2 regions of the Pseudomonas sp. SP16.1 genome follow, and region 1 is predicted to be linked to the other one. Evidence: predicted binding sites of a transcription regulator. Region 1 holds the regulator's gene; the other holds the start of a gene.
What was found. The regulator sigma-54, encoded in region 1, starts transcription at its own class of promoters, with help from an activator protein. The targets are predictions, from matches to a motif close to ANTGGCATNNANNTTGCTNT.
Positions count from the first base shown of each region.

Region 2: a site for sigma-54 is predicted at 3,163-3,182, ahead of glnA (glutamate--ammonia ligase). Genes of this name have one in related genera too.

Region 1 is NZ_JBQYFZ010000001.1:3,432,316-3,437,764, reverse strand. Features, by position in the region: gene pmbA (metalloprotease PmbA) at 1-55, shown strand, start outside; gene ACUTAF_RS16445 (HPr family phosphocarrier protein) at 111-383, opposite strand; gene rapZ (RNase adapter RapZ) at 398-1,255, opposite strand; gene ptsN (PTS IIA-like nitrogen regulatory protein PtsN) at 1,258-1,722, opposite strand; gene hpf (ribosome hibernation-promoting factor, HPF/YfiA family) at 1,735-2,043, opposite strand; gene ACUTAF_RS16425 (RNA polymerase factor sigma-54) at 2,142-3,635, opposite strand; gene lptB (LPS export ABC transporter ATP-binding protein) at 3,772-4,497, opposite strand; gene lptA (lipopolysaccharide transport periplasmic protein LptA) at 4,497-5,042, opposite strand; gene lptC (LPS export ABC transporter periplasmic protein LptC) at 5,029-5,449, opposite strand, start outside.
Region 2 is NZ_JBQYFZ010000001.1:4,900,196-4,905,644, reverse strand. Features, by position in the region: gene typA (translational GTPase TypA) at 1-1,364, opposite strand, end outside; gene thiI (tRNA uracil 4-sulfurtransferase ThiI) at 1,494-2,948, opposite strand; gene glnA (glutamate--ammonia ligase) at 3,278-4,684, shown strand; gene ACUTAF_RS23150 (DUF4124 domain-containing protein) at 5,114-5,449, shown strand, end outside.

The DNA of each region.
Region 1 (5,449 bases):
CAATATCCATACGGGTTCGGTGCTGATCGAGAGGATGACCGTCGCCGGCAGCTGAGGCGCCAAGCAGAAAGGCCACCTTGCGGTGGCCTTTTGCATTCGTGCGGGCGGTGTCATTCGCCTTCTTCGAAGTAGTTCTCGATCAGTCCGACCAGCGCGTCGAGCGCCTCGTGATCCTGCTCGCCCTCGGTGTGCAGATGCACCGGGGTGCCCTTGCCGGCCGCCAGCATCATCACCGCCATGATGCTCTTGCCGTCGACCAGGCTTTCTCTGGAGCGGCCGATGCGCACCTGGCAAGGGTAGGCGCTGGCCACGCCAACGAACTTGGCGGCGGCTCGGGCGTGCAGGCCCAGCTTGTTGATGATGGTGATTTCACGGGCTGGCATCGCGGCAGAGTTCCTTAGCTGAGGTCGCGGTGGCGCACCTGGACGTTCTTCAGCGGCTTTTTCAGCGCCTCGCTGAGGCGATTGGCCAGGTATACCGAGCGATGGTGGCCGCCGGTACAGCCGATGGCGATGGTGACATAGGCGCGGTTGCTGGCGGCGAAGCGCGGCAACCATTTATCCAGATAGGCGAGGATATCCTGATACATCTCCTCGACCTCCGGTTGCGCCGCCAGGTAATCGACCACTGGCTGCTCGAGGCCGGAGAAATCGCGCAGCTCCGGCTTCCAGTACGGGTTGGGCAGGCAGCGGGCGTCGAATACCAGATCGGCATCCACCGGCATGCCGCGCTTGAAGCCGAACGACTCGAAGAGGAAGGCCGTGCCCGGTTCAGGCTGATTGAGCAGGCGTAGCTTGAGGCTATCGCGCAGCTGATAAAGGTTGAGGTGGGTGGTGTCGATCTTCAGGTCGGCGAGATCGACGATGGGCGCCAGCACCTGGGTTTCGTCGGCGATGGCCTCGGCCAGCGAGCGGTGCTCGTCGGTCAGCGGGTGGCGCCGGCGGGTTTCCGAAAAGCGCTTGAGCAGCGTTTCGTCGTCGGCGTCGAGGTAGAGCACATCGCAGTGGATGTTGCGTTGGCGCACCTGCTCCAGCAGCTCGGGGAAGCGCCGCAGATGGCTCTGCAGGTTGCGCGCGTCGATGGATACCGCCACTTGCGGCAGCAGCATCTCGGTGTTGAGCAGGGCGCGTTCCGCCAAGTCTGGCAACAGACCGGCGGGCAGGTTGTCGATGCAGTAGAAACCGTTGTCCTCAAGCACATCGAGGGCGGTGCTCTTGCCCGAGCCGGAGCGGCCGCTGACGATGATCAGGCGCATGTTTATCGACCGTTCTGGATGTCCACGACCACCTGATAGAGATCTTCACCGACCGGGGCCTGGCGCAGGCGTTCGCGCACGTCCTGGCGATCGAGCATGCTGGCGATCTGGCGCAGCAGTTCGAGGTGGGCGTCGGTGGCCGCTTCCGGCACCAGCAGGACGAACAGCAGGTCGACCGGGGCGCCGTCGATGGCGTCGAAGTCCACCGCGCTGTCCAGGCGCAGCACCGCGCTGATCGGCGCGGTGCAGCCGGCCAGGCGGCAGTGGGGAATGGCGATGCCGTTGCCGAAACCGGTGGAGCCGAGTTTCTCGCGGGCGATGAGGCTTTCGAAGATGTCCTGCGCGTCGAGGTCGGGCAGATCGCGCGCCACCAGATTGGCGATCTGCTCGAGCACGCGCTTCTTGCTGCCACCCGGCACGTTCACCAGGGAACGGCCGGGGGTCAGGATGTTTTCAAGTCGGATCATGGATGGGGAATGTCAGCGGGCCGTGGCGCCTTGCAGGCGTTCGAGCTGCTTTTCCTTGTGCTTGATGAGTTGACGGTCGAGTTTGTCGGCCAACAGATCGATGGCGGCGTACATGTCCTGGTGTTCGGCGTTGGCGACGACCTCACCGCCGGCGACGTGCAGAGTGGCTTCGATCTTTTGCTTGAGCTTTTCGACCTCCATGGTCACCTGAACGTTGGTGATCTTGTCGAAGTGGCGTTCCAGTCGGCCCAGTTTCTCGCCGACATAGTCACGCAGGGCGTCGGTCACATCCAGCTGATGTCCACTGATGTTGACTTGCATACCGCTTTCTCCTTGTTGCCTTGTGTAAGAGACGGGTCTTGGGCGACCCGCCACCGGAACACTTTGGCCTGGAAGCCCCCGCTTCCAGCTGATCTGGGTCACATCAGTCGCTTGCGTTCGCTGGAGGGCGCTATGCCGAGGGATTCGCGGTATTTGGCGACCGTCCGACGGGCGACTTGGATGCCTTGTGCCTCCAGTAAACCAGCGATCTTGCTGTCGCTCAACGGCTTTTTCGCGTTTTCTGCGGCGACCAGTTTCTTGATGATGGCGCGGATCGCGGTGGACGAGCATTCGCCGCCTTCGGCGGTGCTGACGTGGCTGGAGAAGAAGTATTTCAGCTCGTAAATGCCGCGCGGGGTGTGCATGAATTTCTGCGTGGTGACCCGCGAGATGGTCGACTCGTGCATGCCCACCGCCTCGGCGATGTCATGCAGGACCAGCGGCTTCATCGCCTCGTCGCCATAGTCGAGGAAACCGCGCTGGTGCTCGACGATCTGCGTGGCGACCTTCATCAGCGTCTCGTTGCGGCTCTGCAGGCTCTTGATGAACCAGCGCGCCTCCTGCAACTGGTTGCGCATGAAGGTGTTGTCGGCACTGGAGTCGGCGCGTTTGACGAAGCCGGCATACTGCGGGTTGACCCGCAGGCGCGGCATGGCCTCCTGGTTCAGCTCCACCAGCCAGCGGTCGTTGTGCTTGCGTACGATGACGTCGGGCACTACGTATTCCGGCTCGCTGGATTCGATCTGCGAGCCGGGACGGGGATTGAGGCGCTGGATCAGTTCGATGACCTGCTTGAGCTCGTCTTCCTTGAGCTTCATGCGCCGCATCAGCTGGGCGTAGTCGCGGCTGCCGAGCAGCTCCAGGTAATCGCCGACCAGGCGCTGGGCCTCGCTCAGCCAGGGCGTGCTCGCCGGCAGCTGGCGCAGTTGCAGCAGCAGGCACTCGCGCAGATCGCGGGCGCCGATGCCGGCCGGCTCGAACTGCTGGATGCGGTGCAGCACCACTTCCACTTCGTCCAGTTCGATGTCCAGTTCGGGGTCGAAGGAGTCGGTGACTTCCTCGAGGGTTTCTTCCAGATAGCCGTCGTTATTGATGCAGTCGATCAGGGTGGCGGCGATCAGCCGGTCCTTGTCCGACATCGGCGCCAGGTTGAGTTGCCAGAGCAGGTGGCTCTGCAGGCTCTCACCGCTGGAGGTGCGGGTGGTGAAGTCCCACTCGTCGTCGTCATTGCTCGGCAGACTGCTGGCGCTGGTCTGGTAGACGTCTTCCCAGGCGGTGTCGACCGGCAGCTCGTTGGGGATGCGCTCGTTCCACTCGCCGTCTTCCAGGTTGTCGACCGTCGGAGCGCTTTCCTGGTAGCTGTCTTCCTTGCTCGGCGTCGGCGCGGCGCTCTCCGCGCCGTCGGCCATGGGATCGCTGTTGTCGAAGTCGTCGCCGTCTTCCTGGCGCTCGAGCATGGGGTTGGACTCCAGTGCCTCCTGGATTTCCTGTTGCAGGTCCAGGGTCGACAGTTGGAGGAGGCGGATAGCCTGTTGCAGCTGCGGCGTCATCGTCAGCTGCTGGCCCATCTTGAGGACTAGCGATGGTTTCATTGCAGACCTTAATTCACCGGCGGTTTACGCCTTCCACTACAGGGCGCCGCGGCGCCACCAGGAAGCAAATTATATGCCTGAATTTCTCGGCTTTGCCTAGGGGTTGCCATATTTCTGTAGTGAAATAGCGGGCGACCTACAGGCGGAATTCGTGGCCCAGGTAAACCTCTTTGACCGTCTGGTTGGCGAGAATGGTCTCGGCATCGCCCTCGGCGATCAGCTGCCCGTCGTTGACGATATAGGCGGTTTCGCAGATATCCAGGGTTTCGCGCACGTTGTGATCGGTGATCAGGATGCCGATGCCCTTGGTCTTGAGGTGGTGAATGATCTGCTTGATATCGCCCACCGAGATCGGGTCGACGCCGGCGAAGGGTTCGTCGAGCAGGATGAACTTGGGGTTGGTGGCCAGCGCGCGGGCGATTTCCACGCGGCGGCGTTCGCCGCCGGACAGGCTCATGCCGAGGCTGTCGGCGATATGGTGGATATGGAACTCCTGCAGCAGGTTCTCCAGCTCCGCCTGGCGGCCGGCGCGATCCAGGTTCTTGCGTGTCTCAAGGATGGCCATGATGTTGTCGGCCACCGACAGTTTGCGGAAGATCGAGGCCTCCTGCGGTAGGTAGCCGATGCCGGCGCGGGCGCGGCCGTGCATGGGCTGGTGGCTGACGTCGAGATCGTCGATGCGCACGCGGCCCTGGTCGGCGCGTACCAGGCCGACGATCATGTAGAAGCAGGTGGTCTTGCCGGCGCCGTTGGGGCCGAGCAGGCCGACGATCTGCCCGCTCTCGATGCTCAGGCTGACGTCGCGCACGACCTGGCGCCCCTTGTAGCTCTTCGCCAGGTGTTGGGCTTTGAGAATGGCCATTACTGCTCTGCCTGCTGATCCGCGGGTTTGTTCTTCGGCTGGATGACCATGTCGATGCGCGGGCGCGGCACGCTGACGTTGGTGCCGGTGGCGCGGCCGGCGTTGACGATCTGGCGCTGGGTGTCGTAGACGATCTTCTCGCCTTCGAAGGTGTTGCCTTCCTGGATCACCTTGGCCTGATCGATCAGCACGATGCGCTCGTTGCTGGAGAAGTACTGGATGGTCAGGCCGTAGGCCTTGACGATTTCCTTGTCCACCGCCGGCTTCTGCTCGTAATAGGCCGGTTTGCCCACCGAGGTGAACACGTCGATGTCGCCGCTGGCGGTCTGGGTGATGGTCACTGTGTCTCCAGTGATCTTCAGGGTGCCCTGGGTGATGATCACGTCACCGCGGTAGACCGCCACGCCCTGCTTGTCGTCCAGTTCGGCGCTATCGGCCTGGATGCGGATCGGCTGCTCGCGATCCGATGGCAGTGCCCAGGCAGCCGCGCTTCCCAATGCGGCGCCTAGGCTGAGAATCAGGGGGAGGGTGTTAACGAACCTCATGCTGGCCTCTTACGTTGGACTGCAGGAGCATCCTGCCGTCGTTCAAATACGCTTTCATTCCTTGTGCCGTGGTCACCCCGTTGGCCGCGACGATTCTAACGGCTTGCTGGGTCTGCGCATATTCCTTGTCGGGAATCACGGTCATGCGGCTGCTGGTGATGATGGTCGGGCGGCCCTTGGCGTCGGTGCGGGCGATGCGCACGTCGTCGATCAGTTCCACCTCGACGCCGCCGGGGGAGACCTCGGCACGCTGGCTGGTGACCTTCCACGGCAGGTCGCTGCCGCGGTACAGGTCCAGCTTCGGCTGGCTGACCAGGGTGACGTCGCTGGCCTTGACGTGCTCGAGCTTGTCCGCGCTCATGCGGTAGTGCAGCTTGCCGTCGTCCTGGAACTGCACGGTGCGCGCG
Region 2 (5,449 bases), 1.5 Mb from region 1:
TTGTTACGGAAGCCGATCAGGCCGCGCGCCGGGATGGTGTATTCCAGGCGGATACGACCCTTGCCGTCGGGAACCATGTTGGTCAGATCGCCCTTGCGCAGGCCCATCTGCTCCATCACCGAACCCTGGTGCTGTTCTTCGATGTCGATGGTGACGTTCTCGTACGGCTCCTGCTTCTCGCCGGCCTCGTTCTCGATGATCACCACTTCCGGACGGCCGACGGCCAGCTCGAAGCCTTCGCGACGCATGGTCTCGATCAGCACCGACAGGTGCAGCTCGCCACGCCCGGAGACCTTGAACTTCTCCGGGCTGTCGCCCGGCTCGACGCGCAGGGCGACGTTGTGCAGCAGTTCCTTTTCCAGACGGTCCTTGATGTTGCGGCTGGTGACGAACTTGCCTTCCTTGCCGGCGAACGGCGAGTCGTTGACCTGGAAGGTCATGCTCACGGTCGGCTGGTCGACGGTCAGCGGCGGCAGGGCCTCGACGTTGTTCTGGTCGCACAGGGTGTCGGAGATGTACAGCTCGTCCATGCCCGATACGCAGACGATGTCGCCGGCAGTGGCTTCCGGGACTTCGACGCGCTGCAGGCCGGAGTGACCCATGATCTTGAGGATACGGCCGTTGCGCTTCTTGCCGTCGGCGCCGATGGCGGTGACCGGCGTGTTGGCCTTGATGGTGCCGCGGGCGATGCGGCCGATGCCGATCACGCCGAGGAAGCTGTTGTAGTCGAGCTGGGAGATCTGCATCTGGAACGGGCCGTCGACGTCGACGACCGGTGCCGGCACGTGGTCGACGATGGCCTGGAACAGGGCATCCATGTTGTCGTCCATGTTCTCGTGGTCGAGGCCGGCGATGCCGTTCAGGGCACTGGCGTAGACGATCGGGAAGTCCAGCTGCTCGTCGGTGGCGCCGAGGTTGTCGAACAGGTCGAAGATCTGGTCGATGACCCAGTCCGGACGCGCGCCGGGACGGTCGATCTTGTTCACCACGACGATCGGGCGCAGGCCGGCCTTGAACGCCTTCTGGGTGACGAAACGGGTCTGCGGCATCGGGCCGTCCTGGGCGTCGACCACCAGCAGCACGGAATCGACCATGCTCATCACGCGCTCGACTTCACCGCCGAAGTCGGCGTGCCCGGGGGTGTCGACGATGTTGATGTTGTAGTCGCCCCACTTCAGCGCGGTGTTCTTGGCCAGGATGGTGATGCCGCGCTCTTTTTCCTGATCGTTGGAGTCCATCACGCGCTCGTTCTCCGCTTCTTTGCGGTCGAGGGTGCCGGACAGGCGCAGGAGCTTGTCGACGAGGGTGGTCTTGCCATGGTCGACGTGGGCGATGATGGCGATGTTGCGCAGATTTTCGATCACTGTGTGTATCTCGATCAGAGGATTCGGTGTGTCGCCCAGCCTGGACGACGAATATGAAGAAAACGCGATCAGCGGGCTGATCGGTCGGGAGGGCGATGGCGGATACTCCCGCCATTCAACCCCGGCGTTCTATGCCGGACGATAAACGCGCACATTGGCATGCCCCTCGCTCAGCAGGTGGTGGGCATGCAGGCGGCTCATCACGCCCTTGTCGCAATACAGCAGGTACTGGCGATTCTCATCCAGTTCCTTGAACTTGTTGTTCAACGCATAGAACGGCAGCGTCTGCACCTCGACGCCGGGCACCGTGAGCGGCTCGTCCTCGGCGGCATCGGGGTGGCGGATGTCGAGGACGATTTGCCCGGCCAGCGCCTCGGAGACGATCTCGACCTGCACGTCCTTGCCCAGCTCGTCGATCACCCTGTCGATGGGCAACTGGGTGGCACGCTCCAGGGCACGGTCGAGCACCGCCATGTCGAACTGCGCTTCTTCCTTCTCGATGCGATAGCCACGGGCGCGGGTGGTCGGGTTGACCGAGATCACCCCGCAGTACTCGGGCATGTGCTTGGCGAACTCGGCGGTGCCGATGCGCGTGGCGGTGTCGATGATGTCCTGCTTGTGGCTGGCGATCAGCGGGCGCATCACCAGCATGTCGGTGGCCGCGTCGATCACCGCCAGGTTGGTCAGGGTCTGGCTGGAGACCTGGCTGATCGCCTCGCCGGTGACCAGCGCCTCGATCTCCAGGCGTTCGGCGACGCGGGTGGCGGCGCGCAGCATCATGCGCTTGAGGATCACGCCCATCTGGCTGTTGTCGACCTTGGAGAGGATCTCGCCGACCACTTCCTCGAACGGCACGCTGACGAACAGCACGCGCTGCGAACGGCCGAACTTCTGCCACAGATAGTGCGCCACTTCCATCACGCCCAGCTCGTGGGCGCGGCCGCCGAGGTTGAAGAAGCAGAAGTGGCTGACCAGGCCGCGACGCATCATCTGATAAGCGGCGACTGTGGAGTCGAAGCCGCCGCTCATCAGCACCAGGGTCTGCTCCAGCGAGCCGAGCGGGTAGCCACCCAGGCCTTCGTGGCGGTTGTGCACCACGAACAGACGCTGGTCGCGGATCTCCATGCGTACCTCGACCTGCGGCTTCTTCAGGTCGATGCCGGCGGCGCCGCATTCCTGGCGCAGGCGCGAGCCGACATGGCGCTCGACGTCGATGGAGCTGAAAGGATGCTTGCCGCCACGCTTGCAGCGCACGGCGAAGATCTTGCCCGGCAGCTGGTCGGCGTAGTGACGCTTGCAGTGCTCGGTGATGTCGTCCAGATCGCCCAGCGGGTATTCGTTGACCTCGAGGAACAGGCCGATACCCGGCGTGTTGCGCAGGCGCTCGGTCATCTCGGCGAGCAGCTTGGGATCGTCCAGGTCGGTCTCCACCTCGAGGTTGTCCCAGACACCGGTCACCCGCAACTCGGGATCGAGATCGCGCAGCACGGTGCGGATGTTCTTCCCCAACTGGCGGATGAACTGCTTGCGCACCGGGCGACTCTTGATGGTGATTTCCGGGAAAACTTTGACGATCAGCTTCATGAATAAAGCGCCCGAGGAGGCGACGGAAAAACAGGGGCGCGGATTATAGCGGAAATTGTTCAAGCTTTGACCAAAAATACTGCACCCCGCATAGACCGCACCAAATTGGGTCAATCGCTTATTTACAAGCCCTTAATTGGTGCAAATATCTCGACGCCATCGTCCTGCAGGCGGCGCGGCGCCTGAGTTTCCGGGCATTCGTCCATTCCGGGGCACTGGCATGCAATTTGCTCCCTTGTGAGGCAGGTTGCCCTGGAGGACTATCCCGCCGGGCTTCACCGCACATATCGGGGCTCCACGAAGCGAGCCTTTTCCATCTGGAGGACAACATGTCTAAGGCTGTTCAACTGATCAAAGAACACGACGTGAAGTGGGTAGACCTGCGCTTCACCGATACCAAGGGCAAGCAGCACCACGTGACCATGCCGGCCCGTGACGCCCTGGACGAAGATTTCTTCGAGCACGGCAAGATGTTCGATGGCTCGTCCATCCATGGCTGGAAAGGCATCGAAGCCTCCGACATGATCCTGATGCCGGTCGACGAGACCGCCGTACTGGATCCGTTCACCGAAGAGCCGACCCTGATCCTGGTCTGCGACATCATCGAGCCGAGCACCATGCAAGGCTACGACCGCGACCCGCGCTCGATCGCCAAGCGCGCCGAGGAATTCCTCAAGACCACCGGCATCGGCGACACCGTGTTCGTCGGTCCGGAGCCCGAGTTCTTCATCTTCGACGAAGTGAAGTTCAAGTCCGACATTTCCGGCTCGATGTTCAAGATCTACTCCGAGCAGGGCTCCTGGATGACCGACCAGGATGTCGAAGGCGGCAACAAGGGCCACCGTCCGGCCGTCAAGGGCGGTTACTTCCCGGTTCCGCCGTGCGACCACGACCACGAAATCCGTACCGCCATGTGCAACGCCATGGAAGAGATGGGCCTGGTCGTCGAAGTGCACCACCACGAAGTGGCCACTGCCGGTCAGAACGAAATCGGCGTGAAGTTCAATACCCTGGTGGCCAAGGCTGACGAAGTCCAGACCCTGAAGTACTGCGTGCACAACGTCGCCGACGCCTACGGCAAGACCGCTACCTTCATGCCGAAGCCGCTGTACGGCGACAACGGTTCGGGCATGCACGTGCACATGTCGATCTCCAAGGACGGCAAGAACACCTTCGCTGGCGAAGGCTATGCCGGTCTGTCCGAGACCGCCCTGTACTTCATCGGCGGCATCATCAAGCACGGTAAGGCCCTGAACGGCTTCACCAACCCGTCGACCAACTCCTACAAGCGTCTGGTTCCGGGCTTCGAAGCACCGGTCATGCTGGCCTACTCGGCCCGTAACCGCTCCGCCTCGATCCGCATTCCCTACGTTTCCAGCCCGAAAGCCCGCCGCATCGAAGCGCGCTTCCCGGACCCGGCGGCCAACCCCTACCTGTGCTTCGCCGCGCTGCTGATGGCCGGCCTGGACGGCATCCAGAACAAGATCCACCCGGGCGATGCCGCCGACAAGAACCTGTACGACCTGCCGCCGGAAGAAGGCAAGCTGATCCCGCAGGTGTGCGGCAGCCTGAAAGAAGCCCTGGAAGAGCTGGACAAGGGCCGCGCGTTCCTGACCAAGGGCGGCGTGTTCTCCGACGACTTCATCGATGCCTACATCGAGCTGAAGAGCGAAGAAGAAATCAAGGTGCGCACCTTCGTGCACCCGCTGGAATACGACCTGTACTACAGCGTCTAAGCCAGACTCGCGCCGCCCTGTGCGGTGCGCTTCGAAGCCCCGCCCGGCCCTGCCTGGCGGGGCTTTCTTATGCACCGCACATCCAGCGGCCTTGGCCGGCAGGGTGCGCTGCGCGCACCATCGAGCATCACCGCGCTTTATTTGGTGCGCACAGCACACCCTACGGCTCGCATGCGCCGGCTCCGATGGGGAATGCCGCCTCCGCTTTCATCTTGTGCGTCACAGCGCAGCAGTTTTGGCTCCGCAGGGTCCACCGCGCGCACCGACAATCCAAAAACAGGGCGAGGCATTGCTGCGCACACCTAGGCGGCCCCGCGATACCCTACAGAACGCCGCTTTCATCTCACGCATCACAACGCATCAGCGCGGCGCTTGCCAGCACGCCTTGCCGGTGCAAGGCTTAGCGGCATCACCCAGAGGAGACCGGCCATGCGCCCGCTACTCGCTTGCCTGCTGCTCGGCCTGGCCCTGCCGGCGGCCGCACAGATCTACAAGTACACCGACGCCAACGGCAACACGGTGTTCACCAACCAGCCGCCGGACGGCACCGCCGCCGAGAGCATCAACCTGCCGCCGACCAATACGGTGGAAATGCCGACGCCCAGCGCCGTGCCCGCCAGCGAAGAACCAAGCGCCACGCAGGCCGAGGCGCCTTATACGGTGCTCAGCCTGACCGACCTCCCCGACGACGCGGCGCTGCGCGCCAACGACGGCACCTTTAGCGTCGGCGTCGATATCCAGCCGCGCCTGGCCGCCGGCCATCGC